One region of the Streptomyces sp. NPDC058221 genome, then DNA from elsewhere that is predicted to be linked to it. Evidence: riboswitches for the same ligand, from Rfam matches in the RefSeq annotation. Region 1 holds a riboswitch; each other region holds the start of a gene.
The links. Region 1 has a riboswitch for cyclic di-AMP ahead of ACFVW8_RS09430 (peptidoglycan DD-metalloendopeptidase family protein). Riboswitches for the same ligand answer to the same signal wherever they lie in the genome.

Region 1 (3,866 bases):
GCGTAACCCCCCGGACGAGTCGCCGGCCGACACCGCCCCGGAGTTCGCCGAGCGGCACCCGTTCCGCGAACTCCGACCGGGCTCCCGGGCGCCGGGAGCCCCCGGCCTCAGAGCGGCAGCAGGTCCGGCCGCTTCGCTTCCACATGGTCTCCCGAGGATTCACCGCGCAGCCGGCGCCCGATCCACGGCACCAGGTACTCGCGCGCCCAGTGGATGTCGTCGCGCCTGACCTCCAGCGTTCCCCGGTGGGCCTGCGGCGGCCATTCCTGGTCCGGGTCCGCCGGCACGTCGAGGCCGAGGACCTGGGCGGCGCGCAGCGCGACCCGGGTGTGCCCTTCGGGCGACAGGTGCAGCCGGTCGCCGTCCCACGCACGCCGGTCCTGCACGGAGCGCAGCGACCAGAGGTCGAGCACCGGGCAGCCGTAGCGGTCCGCGATGGAACGCACATGGGCGGTGTAGGTGGCGATCTTGCCGCGCAGATGGCGCAGCACGGGAACGCCGCGGGTGTCGAAGCCGGTGGTGACCATGACGGTGCCGACCGATTCGGTCAGCTCCGCGACCGCGCGCTCGAAGCGCTCGGCCACGTCGTCGGGGTCGGTGCCCGGCCGGATGATGTCGTTGCCGCCCGCGCAGAAGCTCACCAGGTCGGGGGCGAGTTCCTTGGCGCGGGGCACCTGCTCCTCGACTATCTGGTCGAGGAGGCGTCCTCGTACGGCGAGATTGGCGTATCTGAAGTTCCCGTGCGCGGCACCTGTGATGCCCTCCGTACCGGGGTCCGGGAGCTGGTCGGCGAGGAGTACCGCGAACCGGTCCGCCCAGCCGACGAATGTTCCGTCCGGGCCGAGGTCGCCGACTCCCTCGGTGAAGCTGTCGCCAATCGCCGCGTACGACTCGATGGCGCCCTGTCGGTTGATGACGCCCTGTCGGATGTTTCTCGAATCGTCTGCCACAAGGGCATATCCTGCACCTTCGAATGTGACCTACGCGACCGTAATACGGGGTTGACGGGTGGTGAGATAGACCACCTGGTCAGGTTTTGGTAAAGGGGGAATAAGTGCGCCCGGCACCAGATGCCGGGCGCACTTCACAGCAGAGGGACGGTGCGCCGCCGCACACCGTCCCTCTATGCATTGCTCAGGTCCTGGTTACCGGACCGGTGTTGCTGGATCAGACGTTGATCCCGTGCGACGCCAGGTAGGCGATCGGGTCGATGTCCGAGCCGTACGCCGGGCCCGTGCGGACCTCGAAGTGCAGGTGCGGGCCGGTCGCGTTGCCGGTCGCGCCCGAGAGGCCGACCTGCTGGCCCGCGGTCACGGCCTGGCCCGCCGAGACGGAGAGCGAGGACATGTGGCCGTACTGGGAGTAGTGACCGTCGGCGTGCTTGATGACGACCTCGTTGCCGTACGCGCCGCCCCATCCGGCGGTGACGACGGTGCCGGAGGTGACCGCCTTCACGCTGGTGCCGGTGGAGACCGGGAAGTCGATGCCGGTGTGGCTGCCGCTGGACCAGCTGGCGCCGGAGGCGCGGTAGGCCGTGGTGTGGTTGCCGGGCACCGGGTGGACGTAGCCGGAGGCGGCGCTCTGGTCCGCCGAGGACTCGTCGGACGACTGGGTGTCGGAGGAGGAGTTGGAGGCCGTGGAGGCCTTCGACTCGGTCTTGGCAGGAGCCTTGGACGGGGCCTTCGACGGGGTGGTGGCACCCGCGGAGGTGTGCGAGCCGGTGGTCGGGGCGTCGCCGGTGGCCTTGCCGCCGAGCGTCAGCTTCATGCCCGGGAAGATCAGGCTCGGGTCGTCGCCGACGACCTTGCGGTTGTCCTGGTACAGCTTCTCCCAGCCACCCTTGAGCTTGTGCTGGGCGGCGATCTTCGACAGGTAGTCGCCGGAGACCACGGAGTACGTCTTGGTGCCGGACTGCTTGTCGGCGACCGGCTTGGCCGGGGAGGCGTGCGTGGCGGCGGCCGACTTCGCGGTGGCGGGAGCGGCCTGCTCCGCGGCGTTGGCACCGGTGGCGCCGAGCAGCGGAAGCGCGATGACGGCTCCGCCGGCACTCGCGACGACGACGCCACGGGCAATGGTGCTGGACTTCGGACGGCGGTGCTTACCCGGTGTGGGCATGAAGAATTTCCTCTCCGGCGCCTACGAGGTGAGCTGTCGGGTTCGGGCTGGAGATGCCCGGCCGCGCCTGGCGCGACTTCACCCCGAGCCGGCCGGATCACTCCGGTCGGCGGCTTACCTGGTTCCCCCGCTCCTGCCACACGGTGAGTGGGTGCGAATTCCGGACGGCGGCAGGATTAGGCGTTCCATCCGGATTGACATGGAACGTAAGCGAGCCGGGACGGCGGAAACAAGCCACAGGTTCCACACCGGATTCCGCACCGGAAATTCGACCTGGAATTCCGGTCACACTCCGTGGATTACGGATCTTGGCTTTCCGCGCGGCGTACGGATTACCCGGCCGGGCCGCCGCCACACACCGTCACGGATATGATCCCGCTCACGAGCGGGTGACCATCTCCCGCATAAGCAGGGCATGTTCGACTAAAAGCCTCAATACGGACATGTCATGTCCGTCGTTCACACCGGGGGGCCTTGCCGTCCCGCGTGACCACCGCCGTCGCAGCCCGTGCCGCCACGGCCCCGAACCGTGGTGGTCCGGCGGCCCGCACAGGGGTGGTCACCGAGATGATTGCCCGGGTCATCGATGTCGTATCGTCCGAGAGTGGACCCGCCGGCGACACGCGTCGGCGGCAGAGCCTCCAGGAGTGACCGTGACGCAGCAGCTGCCGCAGACCCCGTCGACGGAACCGGAGCTGGCGGGAGTCCGAAATTTCCGTGATGTGGGCGGGCTGCCCACCTCGGACGGCCGCCGCGTGCGGTACGGGCGGCTCTTCCGCAGCGGTCACCTCGCCGGCGCCACGGCCGAGGACGCCGCGTTCCTCGGCGGGCTCGGTCTGCACACCGTCTTCGACTTCCGCAACGCCGCCGACCTCAAGCTGGACGGGCTGGACGTGGAACTGCCCGGAGTGCGCAATGTGAACATCCCGCTCACCGACCCCGCCGACGGCAGCGAGTTCTGGCGGATGGTGCGCGACGGCAACATGGACGAGCTGCGCAGCCTTCTCGCCGACGGCAAGGGGACCCATCGCATGGTCGCCTCCTACCGCACGATCATCCTGGAGCGCACGGCCGAGCACAGCCGCGTGCTGCACGCCCTGGCCGAGGACAGCGTTCCCGCCCTGATGCACTGCGCGGCCGGCAAGGACCGGGCGGGACTCTCGATCGCGGTCTCACTGCTCGCGGTCGGCGTCGGGCGCGAGACCATCGAGGCCGACTACCTCAAGTCCAACGACGCCCACCGCCGCTACCGGGTGCGCCGCAGCGACACCTCGGCGGCCGGGATGTCGCCGGAGGTGATGGAGCTGCTCAGCCCGCTCTTCGGCGCCCACAGCGAATATCTCGCCGCGGCCTTCGCCACGATCGACGAGACGTGGGGCGGCACCGACCGCTACCTCTCGGAAGGGCTGAAGATCACGCCCGAGACGCGGGAGCGGCTGCGCGAGCGGCTCCTCGACGACGCGTGACGGGCCCGGGGACGCCGCCGGCTACTGGTTGTGCATCCCCACCGCGAACAGCAGGTAGAGAAAACCGGCGATGACGTGCCCGGCCACCAGATAGGCGAACAGCCTGATGACGAGCCCGCGCGGCATCCTGCTCTCCTGCGAGTCGGACTTCTTGCGCCTGGCCGGGGTGAGCGGGTCGTAGTTCTCGGAATCGGACATGACAGTCCTCTCTGGCGACCGGACGGGCCGGCGGCGGGGAAAACGTCTCAGCGACGGTGGATCCCGCTGCCGAGGCACAGCTCGGCG
Region 2 (3,866 bases), on a different contig from region 1:
GCGCAGCCGGGTGTGGTCGGGCGGGTCGATGTTCAGCAGATGCGTCATCAGGTTGGCGCTGCGCTCGCCGGGGATACCGGTCCTGCTCTTTCCCTGGGCGTCCTGCGCGTGGTGCGCGGGGTTCTTCGAGAGCCGGCTGTCGGCGAGGGCCTGCCGCGCGTCCGCGTACCGGGTGACGAGCCATGCCTCGACGCCGCTGGGCAGTGTCGTCCGGTGTACGGGGCTGTGCTCCCTCAGCCAGGCGTAGGCGGGGTACGGGTCGGTGGCGAACTCCCAGGTGAAGAGTTCGGGCGGCGGGGTGTGGTTCACATGACGACGGTATCGGGCGTCCGCGGGCCGGCCCGCACCGTCCACAGGGCCCCGGACGCTTCGGCCGGCCCGCACCGGCGGGGGCCTCGTGCAGCGTGACAATCAGCACCTCGGACACGGCACGGCGGCCCTCACTGTCCGGGAGCGCCGCTCGCCCAGGCCGGAGGAACGGACCGCGCCCGCCACGCTGCTGAAACGCCTTCTGGACCTGCGGCTTGCGGTGGAACCTGCCGATTTGCTCCGGCATGGGGGGCTTGCCGTGCGCGGACTGCACACCCTTCCCTCGGAGTTCGCCCCCGAAGCCGTTTCCGGTCGAAGTGACACTCTGTCAACTCTGTGACTTTCACGTGATCTCCGCTGCATCGACTTGTGACACACGTTCGTGTCCCGCTAGGTTCACCGTTCGACTCACCAGTCACTCGTCAGTCACACGGAAGGCATCCTCATGGGCTCCGCGAACGGCAGACACCGTCGCCCTCGTCAGGCACCCGCGATCATCGTCGCCGCAGGCGTGACCGGCTCGGCCATCGCCATCCCTCTGCTCGGTGCGGCCGGCGCGCACGCCGCCGACGCCTCGACGTGGGACCGGGTTGCCGAGTGCGAGAGCGGTGGCATGTGGAGTGCCGACCTCGGCAACGGCTACTACGGAGGCCTGCAGTTCTCTCAGGAGGTCTGGAAGTCCTACGGCGGCGACTCCTACGCCCCGCGCGCGGACCTCGCCAGCCGCTCGCAGCAGATCGCCGTGGCGGAGAAGGTCCTGGACGACCAGGGCCCGAAGGCGTGGCCGAGCTGTGCCGTCGTGTCCGGCCTCGCCGAGGACGGGTCCCTGCCGGGCGTCGACCCGGGCAGCACGCCGTCCGCCGACCCGTCGGAGTCCGCGGACCCGTCGCCGTCCGCCGACCCGTCACAGAGCGCGGAGCCGTCCGACGACGCCTCCGAGGACGCGACGGACGCTCCGTCGGACGACGCCACCGATGCGACCGACGACACGGCTGACAAGGACCGTACGCCCGACGCGTCGGCCACCCCGTCCGCCACGCCCTCACCGTCCGGCTCCTCCGGCGCGGACGGCCCCTCGGACGGGCCCTCGGCCACCCCCTCCGACGATGCCTCGGACGGGGCCGGGCAGGACACGGAGACGGGCGGCAAGCACCGTGGCGCGCCGGCTCCCGAGGGGAACGGCGGCAAGCGGGACTCGGGGCGGCACGCCTCACGCGGTGACGGTGAGGCACGCGACACCGGCACACCGGCCGCTGACGGTACGTACACCGTCCGGGCGGGCGACAACCTCTGGGCGATTGCTGACGCACAGAATCTGCCCGGCGGCTGGACAGGGCTGTACGAGGCCAACAAGGCGGAGGTCGGTTCCGACCCGAACCTCATCCTGCCTGGCCAGAGCCTCGACCTCGGCGTGAAGACCGGATGAGAACGGCTCTGCACGCAGTCTGATCAACAGCTGAAAGCACCCTGAATCTGGGGTATTTAAGAGGCCTATGTCCCACTTTTGACTAAGTGAGACATGGGTCTCTTCGCGTGAACTGATGCATCTTGTCCGAGAGCTCCCGCCGCATCCGTTCCCACCTGCGCAAACAGGTGTTCTTCAGATGCGAATACGGGCTGTTTATCCGGTATGTCCTTCTTTGAATGTGGGGGTTGCGTGTGTTTACGGTCGGAACCGCTCGCACCGCGGGCCCCGTCGATCGTCACGCCGAATCCTGCCGTCGGTCGAAGGGAACAGACGCGTAAAGCGCCGTAGGCAGGAGCGGGGGACCCAGGTAAGTGCCGGGCCCGGTCGTCGCGAGACGTATCGGGAGCGGCTTGGGGTGAAGTCGTGCGCTAGGACGCACGACCGGGCAACTCACTTGGCCCGAACCCGACAGCTCACCTCGTAGGCGTCGGTGAGGAGAAGTCTCGATGCTGCTGAACAGCAAGGGCAACAAGCACCGTCGCCCGTCCAAGGCCGTCCGTATCGCCACGCTCGCCGGTGTCACCGGTGCCGCCATCGCCGTGCCCCTCATGGGTGCGACCGGCGCGTCCGCCGCCTCCGTCTCCACGTGGGACGCGGTCGCCCAGTGCGAGTCCGGCGGCAACTGGTCCATCAACACCGGCAACGGCTACTACGGCGGTCTGCAGTTCTCGCAGTCCAGCTGGGCCGCCGCCGGCGGTACGCAGTACGCGGCCCGCGCCGACCTCGCCAGCAAGTCCCAGCAGATCGCGGTCGCCGAGAAGCTCCTCGACATGCAGGGACCGGGCGCCTGGTCCTGCGCCGGTGCCGGCAACCTGAGCAACGACGGTGTCGACCCGGGCGTCGACACCGGCTCCGGCAAGACCGAGACCGCCCCCAAGCAGGAGTCGGCGCCGGCCCAGCAGGCCGAGCCGAAGAAGGCCGAGCGCAGCGAGGCCCCCTCCACCAACCGTTCGGACCGCTCGGCCGCCCCCAAGGCCGAGTCGAAGAAGACCGTCACCACGCCGACCGGCGACAAGGTCAAGAAGGGCGACGGCGAGTACAAGGTCGTCACCGGCGACTCGCTGAGCAAGATCGCTGCCGACCACGACGTCAAGGGCGGCTGGGAGCAGCTGTTCAAGTTGAACAAGGACATCGTCGAGGACGCCGACATGATCTTCCCGGGTCAGCAGCTCCACCTGGCGAAGTAGTCCAGCACCTCCTGAAGCAGTTCGGCATCCTCCTCGCCGACCGCCCCGGTCCGGCCGCATCTTCCCCCCGTGCGTGCCGGGCCGGGGCCTGCCGTTTCTGTGTTGATTGTTCAACTGTTGTAGTTACTCACCAGTAAATTTCTGGTCGTATGCCCGGCTATGCCTGCCCTTGGGTCCTTTTTCGTCCCAGGGGACGGGCGTGCGGCCGACTGAGACGGCCGGGCCGGTTAGGCTCTTGGCGCAAGGCCAAAGTGACCCTGCACAACCAGCGTCATATCCCAGAAGGAGATCGCCTCGTGCCGTCCATCGACGTCGTCGTAGCCCGGGAAATCCTCGACTCCCGGGGCAACCCCACGGTCGAGGTCGAGGTTGGCCTCGACGACGGCAGCACGGGCCGTGCTGCCGTCCCGTCCGGAGCCTCCACCGGTGCGTTCGAGGCCATTGAGCTTCGCGACGGTGACCCCAACCGCTACCACGGCAAGGGTGTCGAGAAGGCAGTCCTCGCCGTGATCGAGCAGATCGGCCCGGAGCTCGTCGGCTACGACGCGACCGAGCAGCGGCTGATCGACCAGGCGATGTTCGACCTGGATGCCACCGAGAACAAGGGCTCGCTCGGCGCCAACGCCATTCTCGGCGTCTCGCTCGCCGTCGCCCACGCCGCGTCCGAGGCTTCGGACCTGCCGCTGTTCCGCTACCTCGGTGGCCCGAACGCGCACCTGCTGCCCGTCCCGATGATGAACATCCTCAACGGTGGGTCGCACGCCGACTCCAACGTGGACATCCAGGAGTTCATGATCGCCCCGATCGGCGCGGAGTCCTTCTCCGAGGCCCTTCGCTGGGGCGCCGAGGTCTACCACACGCTGAAGAAGGTCCTGAAGACCAAGGGCCTGTCCACCGGCCTC
Region 3 (3,866 bases), on a different contig from region 1:
GGGCTCATAACCCAGAGGTCGCAGGTTCAAATCCTGTCCCCGCTACTGAAGAATCAGACCCGGTACGCATACAGCGTGCCGGGTCTGATTCGTTTGTACGTTCGCCGGGCCGTCGGCCCGCCGGCCGGTGCGACCAGCACCGCGTACGTACTCCCATTGGCCGTCGAGGAGTCGCCCCGCGACCGCGCTCCGGGAACTCTGGGAGTGGTGCGCGGTACCGTCCGCGGCCGTGGATGCACCGGGCAGGAGACCACAGGTGGGGAAGCGGGAGCAGCGGCGGGGGAGGCGCGTCGAGGAGATCCGGAACCGGCGGCTCGTCCGGGCGCTGCCCGGCCTGATGATCGTCGGGGGGTTGCTGTTCGACTTCCTGACCCCGCCCGCCTTCACGGCCGTACCCCTGTTCGCGGCGGCCCCGCTGATCGCCGCGCCGTTCTTCTCGCTCGCCGGCACCATCCGGGTCGGAGCGGCCGCCCTGGTGGCCGTCGCCGTGCTGCGCCTCTACAGCGGCACCCTTTTTCGGGTCGTGCCCTCCATCGAGCTCCTCACCGTTCTCACGGTCTCGGTCCTCGCGGTCTTCATCAACGCGGTCGTACGGCGCAGCAACGAGCAGCTGGCCTCCGCGCGGGTCATCGCGGAGACCGCCATGCGGGCGGTGCTGCCGACGCCGTCCGACCGGATCGGCGGGCTGCACGTGGCCGCGCGGTACGAGGCCGCGCAGGCGGACGAGTTCGTCGGGGGCGACCTGTTCTCCGTGACGGACACCCCGTACGGGGTGCGGCTGGTGGTCGGGGACGTACGGGGCAAGGGGCTGGACGCGGTGGAGGCGGTGGCGGTGGTCATCGGCGCGTTCCGGGAGGCGGCCGAGCAGGAGCGGTCGCTGGAGGGGGTGGCGCAGCGGCTGGAGCGTGCGCTGGCGCGGGAGTCGAGCCGGCGGGGCGGTCTCGACGCGTTCGAGGGGTTCGTCACCGCCGCGCTCGCCGAGATCCCGCCGGGCGCGACCCGGGTACGGATCCTCAACCGAGGCCACCCCGAACCGCTGCTGCTGCACACGGACGGGGGGCTGGACGTCCTGCGGCCCTCGCTGCCCGCGCTGCCGCTCGGGATGGACCTGGGGGTGTGGCCGGATCGCGCCGACGAGTGGGAGCTGCCCGCCGGGTCGACGCTCCTCCTCTATACGGACGGCCTCTCCGAGGCCCGTAACGGCGAAGGCGTCTTCTACGACCCCGCCGAGCGGCTGCGCGGACGGATCTTCCCGGGGCCCGAGGAGCTGCTGTCCGCGCTGACCGATGACGTGCGGCTGCACACCGACGGGGTGACGACGGACGACATGGCGCTGCTCGCGATCGTGCGGCCCACGGAGGGGCAGCCGGAGCGGCGCACGACCGTCAAGATCGTGGGCCTGGGGGGCGGCACGGGATGACGGGGAGAGGCCGGGGCGGAGCTTCGCGACGGAGGCGCCGCGGTGGTTACCACCGTCCGTGACCGTAAGACGTCACTCCGCATAACATTTGACGCAACGTCAGAAAGCGGATAACGGCCGAAGGGCGATCAACTCGCCCGATTCCACCCGGTTGTGTCCCGTAAAGTCCAGGCCAAGGACGTGAATGATCAGTCGGAACGGCTTGGAATCGGACCCGGGTGTCTATTAACGTTCGATAACGCAGCGCGGTTGTCCCAGCCGCCGTCAGAGGCGGCACCGTGCGCGAGCGCCGAATTCCGCAAGGGAACCGGGGAACCACCTACATGGGGTGAATCGGGCATCTCTGTCTCGTCGAGAGGCGGAGGAACCCGTAGGAGACCTTCCTGCTCCGAACCCGTCAGCTAACCCGGTAGGCGAGAAGGAAGGAAAGGAGTGCGCCCCAGTGGCGTCCAACAAGCCTGCCCCCGAAGCACCCTCCCGGTTCGTCCCCGAACACGGAAATGACTTCGGAACCGGGCCCGGTGCCGCTTATGGCACCGACTACGGAACCGACTACGCAGCCGGTTACGGAACCGATCGGGGCAGCGAGTTCGGCAACGGCTTCCGCACCGACGACGCCGAGTCGGACAAGGCGTGGGAGGAATGGAACCCCACCGAGGAGTCCGTCCGTCCCGTGCGCGGCAAGCACCGCGTCGCCAAGCAGCGCAATGGTCTCGCCCGAAGCTCCACCGTCCTCGGCGTCGGTGTCATCGCGGCCGTCGGCGCGGGTGGCATGGCCACCGCGCAGAGCAAGCCGCCGGTCTCCATCTCTCTACCCGATTCCATCTCGGACAAGCTCCCCGAGGCCAAGTCCCTCCCGGGTGTCGGCGCGTTGTTCTCCGGTGAGTCCGAGGCGGAGAAGGCCGAGGCCGAGACCGCTGCCGCCCCGCTGACGACGGCCGGTATCACCACCACCGAGGCCGAGAAGGGCACGACGGACGCCGGCGAGGCGCTCCGCGCCCGCATCCTCCAGCAGGCCGAGCAGCAGCAGGACTCCGCCGACGCCGAGGCCAAGGCAGCCGAGGAGAAGGCCGCCGCGGAGAAGGCGGCCGCCGAGGCGAAGAAGCAGCAGGACGCCGCCGAGGCCAAGGTCGCTGCCGCGAAGAAGAAGGCCGCGGAAGAGGCGAAGAAGAAGGCGGAGGCCGTGCGGCTGGCCAAGCTCGCCGCCAGCTACGCCATCCCCACCTCCTCGTACACGATCACCTCGACCTTCGGCGAGGCCGGTTCGATGTGGTCCTCCGGCTACCACACGGGCCTCGACTTCGCGGCGCCGACCGGTACCCCGATCAAGGCCATCCACAGTGCCACCGTCAAGTCGGCCGGCTGGTCCGGCGCGTACGGCTACCGCACGGTCCTGGAGCTCGACGACGGCACGGAGCTGTGGTTCTGCCACCAGTCCTCGATCGGCGTCAGCGTCGGCCAGAAGGTCACCACCGGAGACACCATCGGCCGCGTCGGCGCGACCGGCAACGTGACCGGCCCGCACCTCCACCTGGAGGTCCACACCCCCGACGGCACGGGGATCGATCCGATGACCTGGCTGCGCGCCCGGGGCCTGACGGTCTGAGGCCGCTGTACGGTTCCGAGCCGGGGATTCCCGGCTCGTTGCCGTGCCCCGAGCCGCTCGTGGGCCACTGAAACGCCGGCAGTCCTGACGCTCACCCCCCGACGCCGGGGCTGCCGGTCCGCATGTCTGCGCTCGCCCCGGCGGCATGCCGTCGCCGCTGTGGCTGTAGCTGTAGCTGTAGCAGCCATGGAATAGCCGGGGCGGTGCGACGGGTTGTTCCACCCATGACTTCTCTTCGCAAGCTCGGCTCCTCCGGCCTCCAGGTCTTCCCGCTCGCCCTCGGCGGCAATGTCTTCGGCTGGACCGCCGACGAGGCGCAGTCCTTCGCCGTTCTCGACGCGTACACGGCGGCCGGCGGCAACTTCGTCGACACCGCCGACACGTACTCCTCCTGGGTCCCCGGCAACGAGGGCGGCGAGTCCGAGACCGTCCTCGGGAAGTGGTTCGCCGCGAGCGGCAGGCGTTCCGACGTCGTCCTGGCCACCAAGGTCGGCGCCCACCCCTCGTACAAGGGGCTCGCCGCCGCCACCATCAAGGCCGGGGCCGAGGAATCGCTGCGCCGGCTCGGCACGGACTACATCGACCTCTACTACACGCACTTCGACGACGAGACCGTCCCGGTCGAGGAGATCATCACGGCCCTCGACCAGTTGGTGAAGGAGGGCAAGGTCCGGGAGATCGCCGCGTCCAACATCAGCGCGGAGCGGCTCCGTGCCTCGCTCGACTTCTCCGAGCGCGAGGGACTGGCCCGTTATGTGGCGCTCCAGCCGCACTACAACCTCGTCTCGCGCGACACCTACGAGGGCGCGCTCCAGGACACCGCCGCCGACGCCGGACTGG
Region 4 (3,866 bases), on a different contig from region 1:
CCCCTCGACCGGGAGCCGCGGCTCTTTCGTTTACACAAGGAGCCGGCCAATCCGGACAGGATCCGGACAGGCCACTTCACCGAATTCAGTGCAGCACCGAATTCAGGGCAGCAAAAAGAAGCCCCCCTGAATACTGTTATTTGTATACGGCGTAATTGTTAAAGCCGGCCGCTCGGGGTGTTTACGACATGTTGCGAAGTCCTCACCCGGCCGGCGCGGGGAACGGTGCCGGAACCCGGCCGGTCCGGGCGGCGCAGCCGGTGTGCGTCGGTGGCCCGCTCGGCGTGCTGGGCGGCCAGCACTCTCGCCCGCTCCGCGTCGCCGCGCGCCACAGCGTCCACGATGGCCCCGAGCTCGGCCCAGGAGTCGGCCGGACGGGCCGGCTGGTCGACCACGTACATCCAGGCGATCTTGTGCCGGAGCTGGGTGAGCAGGGCGATCAGGCCGGGGCTGCCGGAGGCCTGGGCGAGCGTCTCGTGGAACCAGCCGCCCAGTGAGCGCAGGTCCTCGCCCTCACCCCGGCGCGCCCGCTCCTGCCCCAGCCTGACCAGACCGCGCAGCACCTTCAGGTGGGCGTCGGTGCGGCGCCGGGCGGCGCGGGCCGCGCCGAGCGGCTCCAGCAGCATCCGGACCTCCAGCAGATCGGCCGCCTCCTGCTCGTCGGGCTCGGCGACACAGGCCCCGGCGTGCCTGCGGGTGACCACGAAACCCTCGGACTCAAGGGTGCGCAGCGCTTCGCGCACCGGGACGCGGGAGACCCCGTAACGGCGTGCGAGCACCTCCTCCGTGAGTCGGCTGCCGCGTTCGAAGACACCCGAGACGATGTCGTCACGGATTGCCGTGCATACCGAATGCGCCGGAATGCGCATGTCCGAACCTCCGCCTTAATCCCCGCGAAACGCGGCCGATCGACGCCTATCCTGTGACTCTATTGCAATGCCGCCGCATTTCCGATGCCGGGTGGAAATTCATGAATATCTTTTGGTCACCGAGAGGTTCGGGAACGGGTGCCACGCCCTGCTCCGGCGGCCGGGCACGCCGAAGGCCCCGGCGTTGGTGCCGGGGCCTTCAGCGAGGTGGTCCGCTTCGGTCAGACGGTGACGCCGTGGGCGCGCAGGTAGGCGACCGGGTCCATGTCGGAGCCGTAGGACGGCGTGGTCCTGGCCTCGAAGTGGAGGTGCGGCCCGGTGGAGTTGCCGGTCGATCCGGAGAGACCGATCTGCTGCCCCTGGCCGATGCTCTGCCCCACGGAGACTCCGATCGAGGAGAGGTGGCCGTACTGGGTGTACGTGCCGTCCGTCATCCGGAGCACGATGTTGTTGCCGTACGCGCCGCCCCAGCCGGCCTCGACGACCGTACCGGCGCCGACGGCGACGACGGAGCTGCCGGACGCGGCGTGGAAGTCGATGCCGGAGTGGCTGCCGGAGGACCACATGGAGCCGCTGGACTTGTAGCCGGTGCTCACGTAGGAACCGGCGACGGGGAGCTGGAAGGTGCCGAGCCGGGCGCGTTCGGCGGAGCGGGCGGCACGCGCCTTGCTCTCGCGGGCCTTCTCGGCGCGGGCGGCGGCCTTGGCCTTCGCGGCCGCCCTGGCCTTGGCCTCGGCCTTCTTCTTCGCCTTCGCTTCGGCTTCCGCCTTCGCCTTGGCGGCGACGTCGGCCTGGTGCTGCTGCACGTCCGCCTGCGCCGCGATCCGGTCGGCGAGGTCACCCTCGATGGCGATGACCTGGGTGAGGCCGGTCTCGCCGGTGACAGGGGTCTCGGTGTCCGCGGCGAGGGCCGGAGAGGCCATGGAGCCGATGACGCCGGTGGTGGCCAGGGTCGCGATGCCGACGGCCTTCGCGCCGCAGCGCGTCAGACGGCTCGGGGCACGGTGCTTCCCGGTGGCACGGGTGAACGCCATGAAGTGGCTGGTCCTTTCCTTCCTTCTCGCCTACCGGGTTAGCTGACGGGTTCGGAGCAGGAAGGTCTCCTACGGATCCACCAGCCTCACAGAGGCACGGGCATCCGATTCACCCCAGGGACTGCGTGGGTCCCCGGCTCCCCCGGCTCGCGCCTGACGGGGACTCGGCGATGGCTGTCCGGTACGTCGCGGATGCGGCATACGGGTGACGGACAGCCGGGCCGACGCTAGGCGGGGGTGCTTCTCCGCACCAAACGGACAGGCCGCTTTGTAGCGCATCCCACAGGACAGACAGGCGACCTCTCCCCCAAAGCAGGCAAAAGGGAAAGCCTCCGGCGGTTCAGTGACTGCCGGAGGCTTTCCCTTTTGCCCTGCTGTCAGGGTGATTGACCGGTCAGCCGGTGACGACCGAGACCTCGCCGATGCCGAGCGCCCTGACGGGCTCCTCGATCTGTGCGGCGTCCCCGACGAGGACCGTGACCAGCCGGTCCCCCGGGAAGGCGTTGACCACGGCCGCCGTGGCCTCCACCGTGCCCGTGTCCGCCAGGCGCGCGTACAGCTGTGCCTGGTAGTCGTCCGGGAGGTGCTGCTCGACCTGGTCGGCGAGGGTGGCCGCGACGGAGGCCGCCGTCTCGAACTTCAGCGGGGCGACGCCCACGAGGTTCTGCACGGCCGTCTCGCGCTCGGCGTCCGTCAGGCCCTCGGCGGCCAGGGTCCGCAGCACCTTCCACAGGTCCTCCAGCGCCGGACCGGTGGACTCGGTGTCCACCGAGCCGCTGATGGCCAGCATCGCGGCGCCGGTCGCCCCCGTGGCGGAGTCCGCGGCCGAGGAGCGCAGCACCTGGGCGAAGGCACGTACGCCGTAGGTGTAGCCCTTCTCCTCGCGCAGTACCCGGTCGAGCCTGGAGGTGAGCGTGCCGCCCAGGCAGTAGGTGCCGAGCACCTGGGCCGGCCAGACGCTGTCGTGCCGGTCGGCGCCGATCCGGCCGATCAGCAGCTGCGTCTGCACCGCGCCGGGGCGGTCCACGATGACCACGCGGCCGGTGTCGTCGGCGGTGATCGGCGGGACGGGGCGGGGCTGGGAGGTGTTGCCCGACCAGTCGCCGATGGTGTCGGCGAGCAGTGCGTCCAGGTCGATGCCGGTGAGGTCCCCGACGACCACCGCGGTCGCGGTGGACGGCCGCACATGGGCGTCGTAGAAGGCGCGCACGGCCGCGGAGTCGATCCGCTCCACGGTCTCCTCGGTGCCCTGGCGCGGGCGCGACATACGGACGGTGGCCGGGAAGAGCTCCTTGGAGAGCTGCTTGGCCGCGCGCCGGGCCGGGTTCGCCTGCTCGTGCGGGATCTCGTCGAGCCGGTTGTTCACCAGCCGCTCGATCTCGCTGTCGGCGAAGGCCGGTGCCCGCAGGGCCTCGGCGACCAGGCCGAGCGCCTTGGCCAGCCGGGACGCGGGCACCTCCAGGGAGACCCGGACGCCGGGGTGGTCGGCATGGGCGTCCAGGGTGGCGCCGCACCGCTCCAGCTCGGCGGCGAACTCCTCCGCGCTGTGCTTGTCGGTGCCCTCGGACAGGGCGCGCGACATGATCGTGGCCACTCCGTCCAGACCCTCGGGCTCGGCCTCCAGCGGGGCTTCGAGGAAGATCTCGACGGCGACGACCTGCTGGCCGGGGCGGTGGCAGCGCAGCACCGTGAGGCCGTTGGGCAGGGAGCCGCGCTCAGGCGCGGGGAAGGCCCAGGGCCTCGCCGCTCCGGGGGCGGGCTGCGGGTGGTACTCCATCGAAACTCCAGTCGCGGCAGCGTCGCTCACTTGTCCGCTCCTTCGTGCGCGTCGGTGTCGTTGGCGGCGCCGTCTTCCGCCTCTTCGGCGGGCTCCGCGGGCTCGACGGGCTCGTAGACCAGCACCGCCCGGTTGTCGGGGCGCAGCTGGGCCCTGGCGGCCTCCTGAACCTCTTCGGCGGTGATG

Region 2: it holds a riboswitch for cyclic di-AMP, as region 1 does, so the genes downstream of both, ACFVW8_RS08065 (transglycosylase family protein) here and ACFVW8_RS09430 (peptidoglycan DD-metalloendopeptidase family protein) in region 1, are expected to answer to the same signal.
Region 3: it holds a riboswitch for cyclic di-AMP, as region 1 does, so the genes downstream of both, ACFVW8_RS21640 (M23 family metallopeptidase) here and ACFVW8_RS09430 (peptidoglycan DD-metalloendopeptidase family protein) in region 1, are expected to answer to the same signal.
Region 4: it holds a riboswitch for cyclic di-AMP, as region 1 does, so the genes downstream of both, ACFVW8_RS28615 (M23 family metallopeptidase) here and ACFVW8_RS09430 (peptidoglycan DD-metalloendopeptidase family protein) in region 1, are expected to answer to the same signal.

What each region holds. Positions count from the first base shown of each region.
Region 1 is NZ_JBHVWF010000020.1:4,364-8,229, reverse strand. Features, by position in the region: partial or broken gene ACFVW8_RS09440 (STM4011 family radical SAM protein) at 1-6, shown strand, start outside; gene ACFVW8_RS09435 (SGNH/GDSL hydrolase family protein) at 108-950, opposite strand; gene ACFVW8_RS09430 (peptidoglycan DD-metalloendopeptidase family protein) at 1,168-2,115, opposite strand; cyclic di-AMP (ydaO/yuaA leader) riboswitch at 2,119-2,308, opposite strand; gene ACFVW8_RS09425 (tyrosine-protein phosphatase) at 2,769-3,581, shown strand; gene ACFVW8_RS09420 (DUF6126 family protein) at 3,603-3,779, opposite strand; gene ACFVW8_RS09415 (helix-turn-helix domain-containing protein) at 3,827-3,866, opposite strand, start outside.
Region 2 is NZ_JBHVWF010000016.1:28,483-32,348, forward strand. Features, by position in the region: gene ACFVW8_RS08055 (cytochrome P450) at 1-309, opposite strand, end outside; gene ACFVW8_RS08060 (transglycosylase family protein) at 755-1,735, shown strand; cyclic di-AMP (ydaO/yuaA leader) riboswitch at 2,048-2,219, shown strand; gene ACFVW8_RS08065 (transglycosylase family protein) at 2,224-2,964, shown strand; gene eno (phosphopyruvate hydratase) at 3,261-3,866, shown strand, end outside.
Region 3 is NZ_JBHVWF010000067.1:13,596-17,461, forward strand. Features, by position in the region: tRNA gene ACFVW8_RS21630 (tRNA-Met) at 1-45, shown strand, start outside; gene ACFVW8_RS21635 (PP2C family protein-serine/threonine phosphatase) at 338-1,420, shown strand; cyclic di-AMP (ydaO/yuaA leader) riboswitch at 1,698-1,851, shown strand; gene ACFVW8_RS21640 (M23 family metallopeptidase) at 1,863-3,026, shown strand; gene ACFVW8_RS21645 (aldo/keto reductase) at 3,251-3,866, shown strand, end outside.
Region 4 is NZ_JBHVWF010000112.1:15,714-19,579, reverse strand. Features, by position in the region: gene ACFVW8_RS28620 (GntR family transcriptional regulator) at 159-869, opposite strand; gene ACFVW8_RS28615 (M23 family metallopeptidase) at 1,091-1,903, opposite strand; cyclic di-AMP (ydaO/yuaA leader) riboswitch at 1,916-2,083, opposite strand; gene ACFVW8_RS28610 (M16 family metallopeptidase) at 2,298-3,680, opposite strand; gene ACFVW8_RS28605 (M16 family metallopeptidase) at 3,707-3,866, opposite strand, start outside.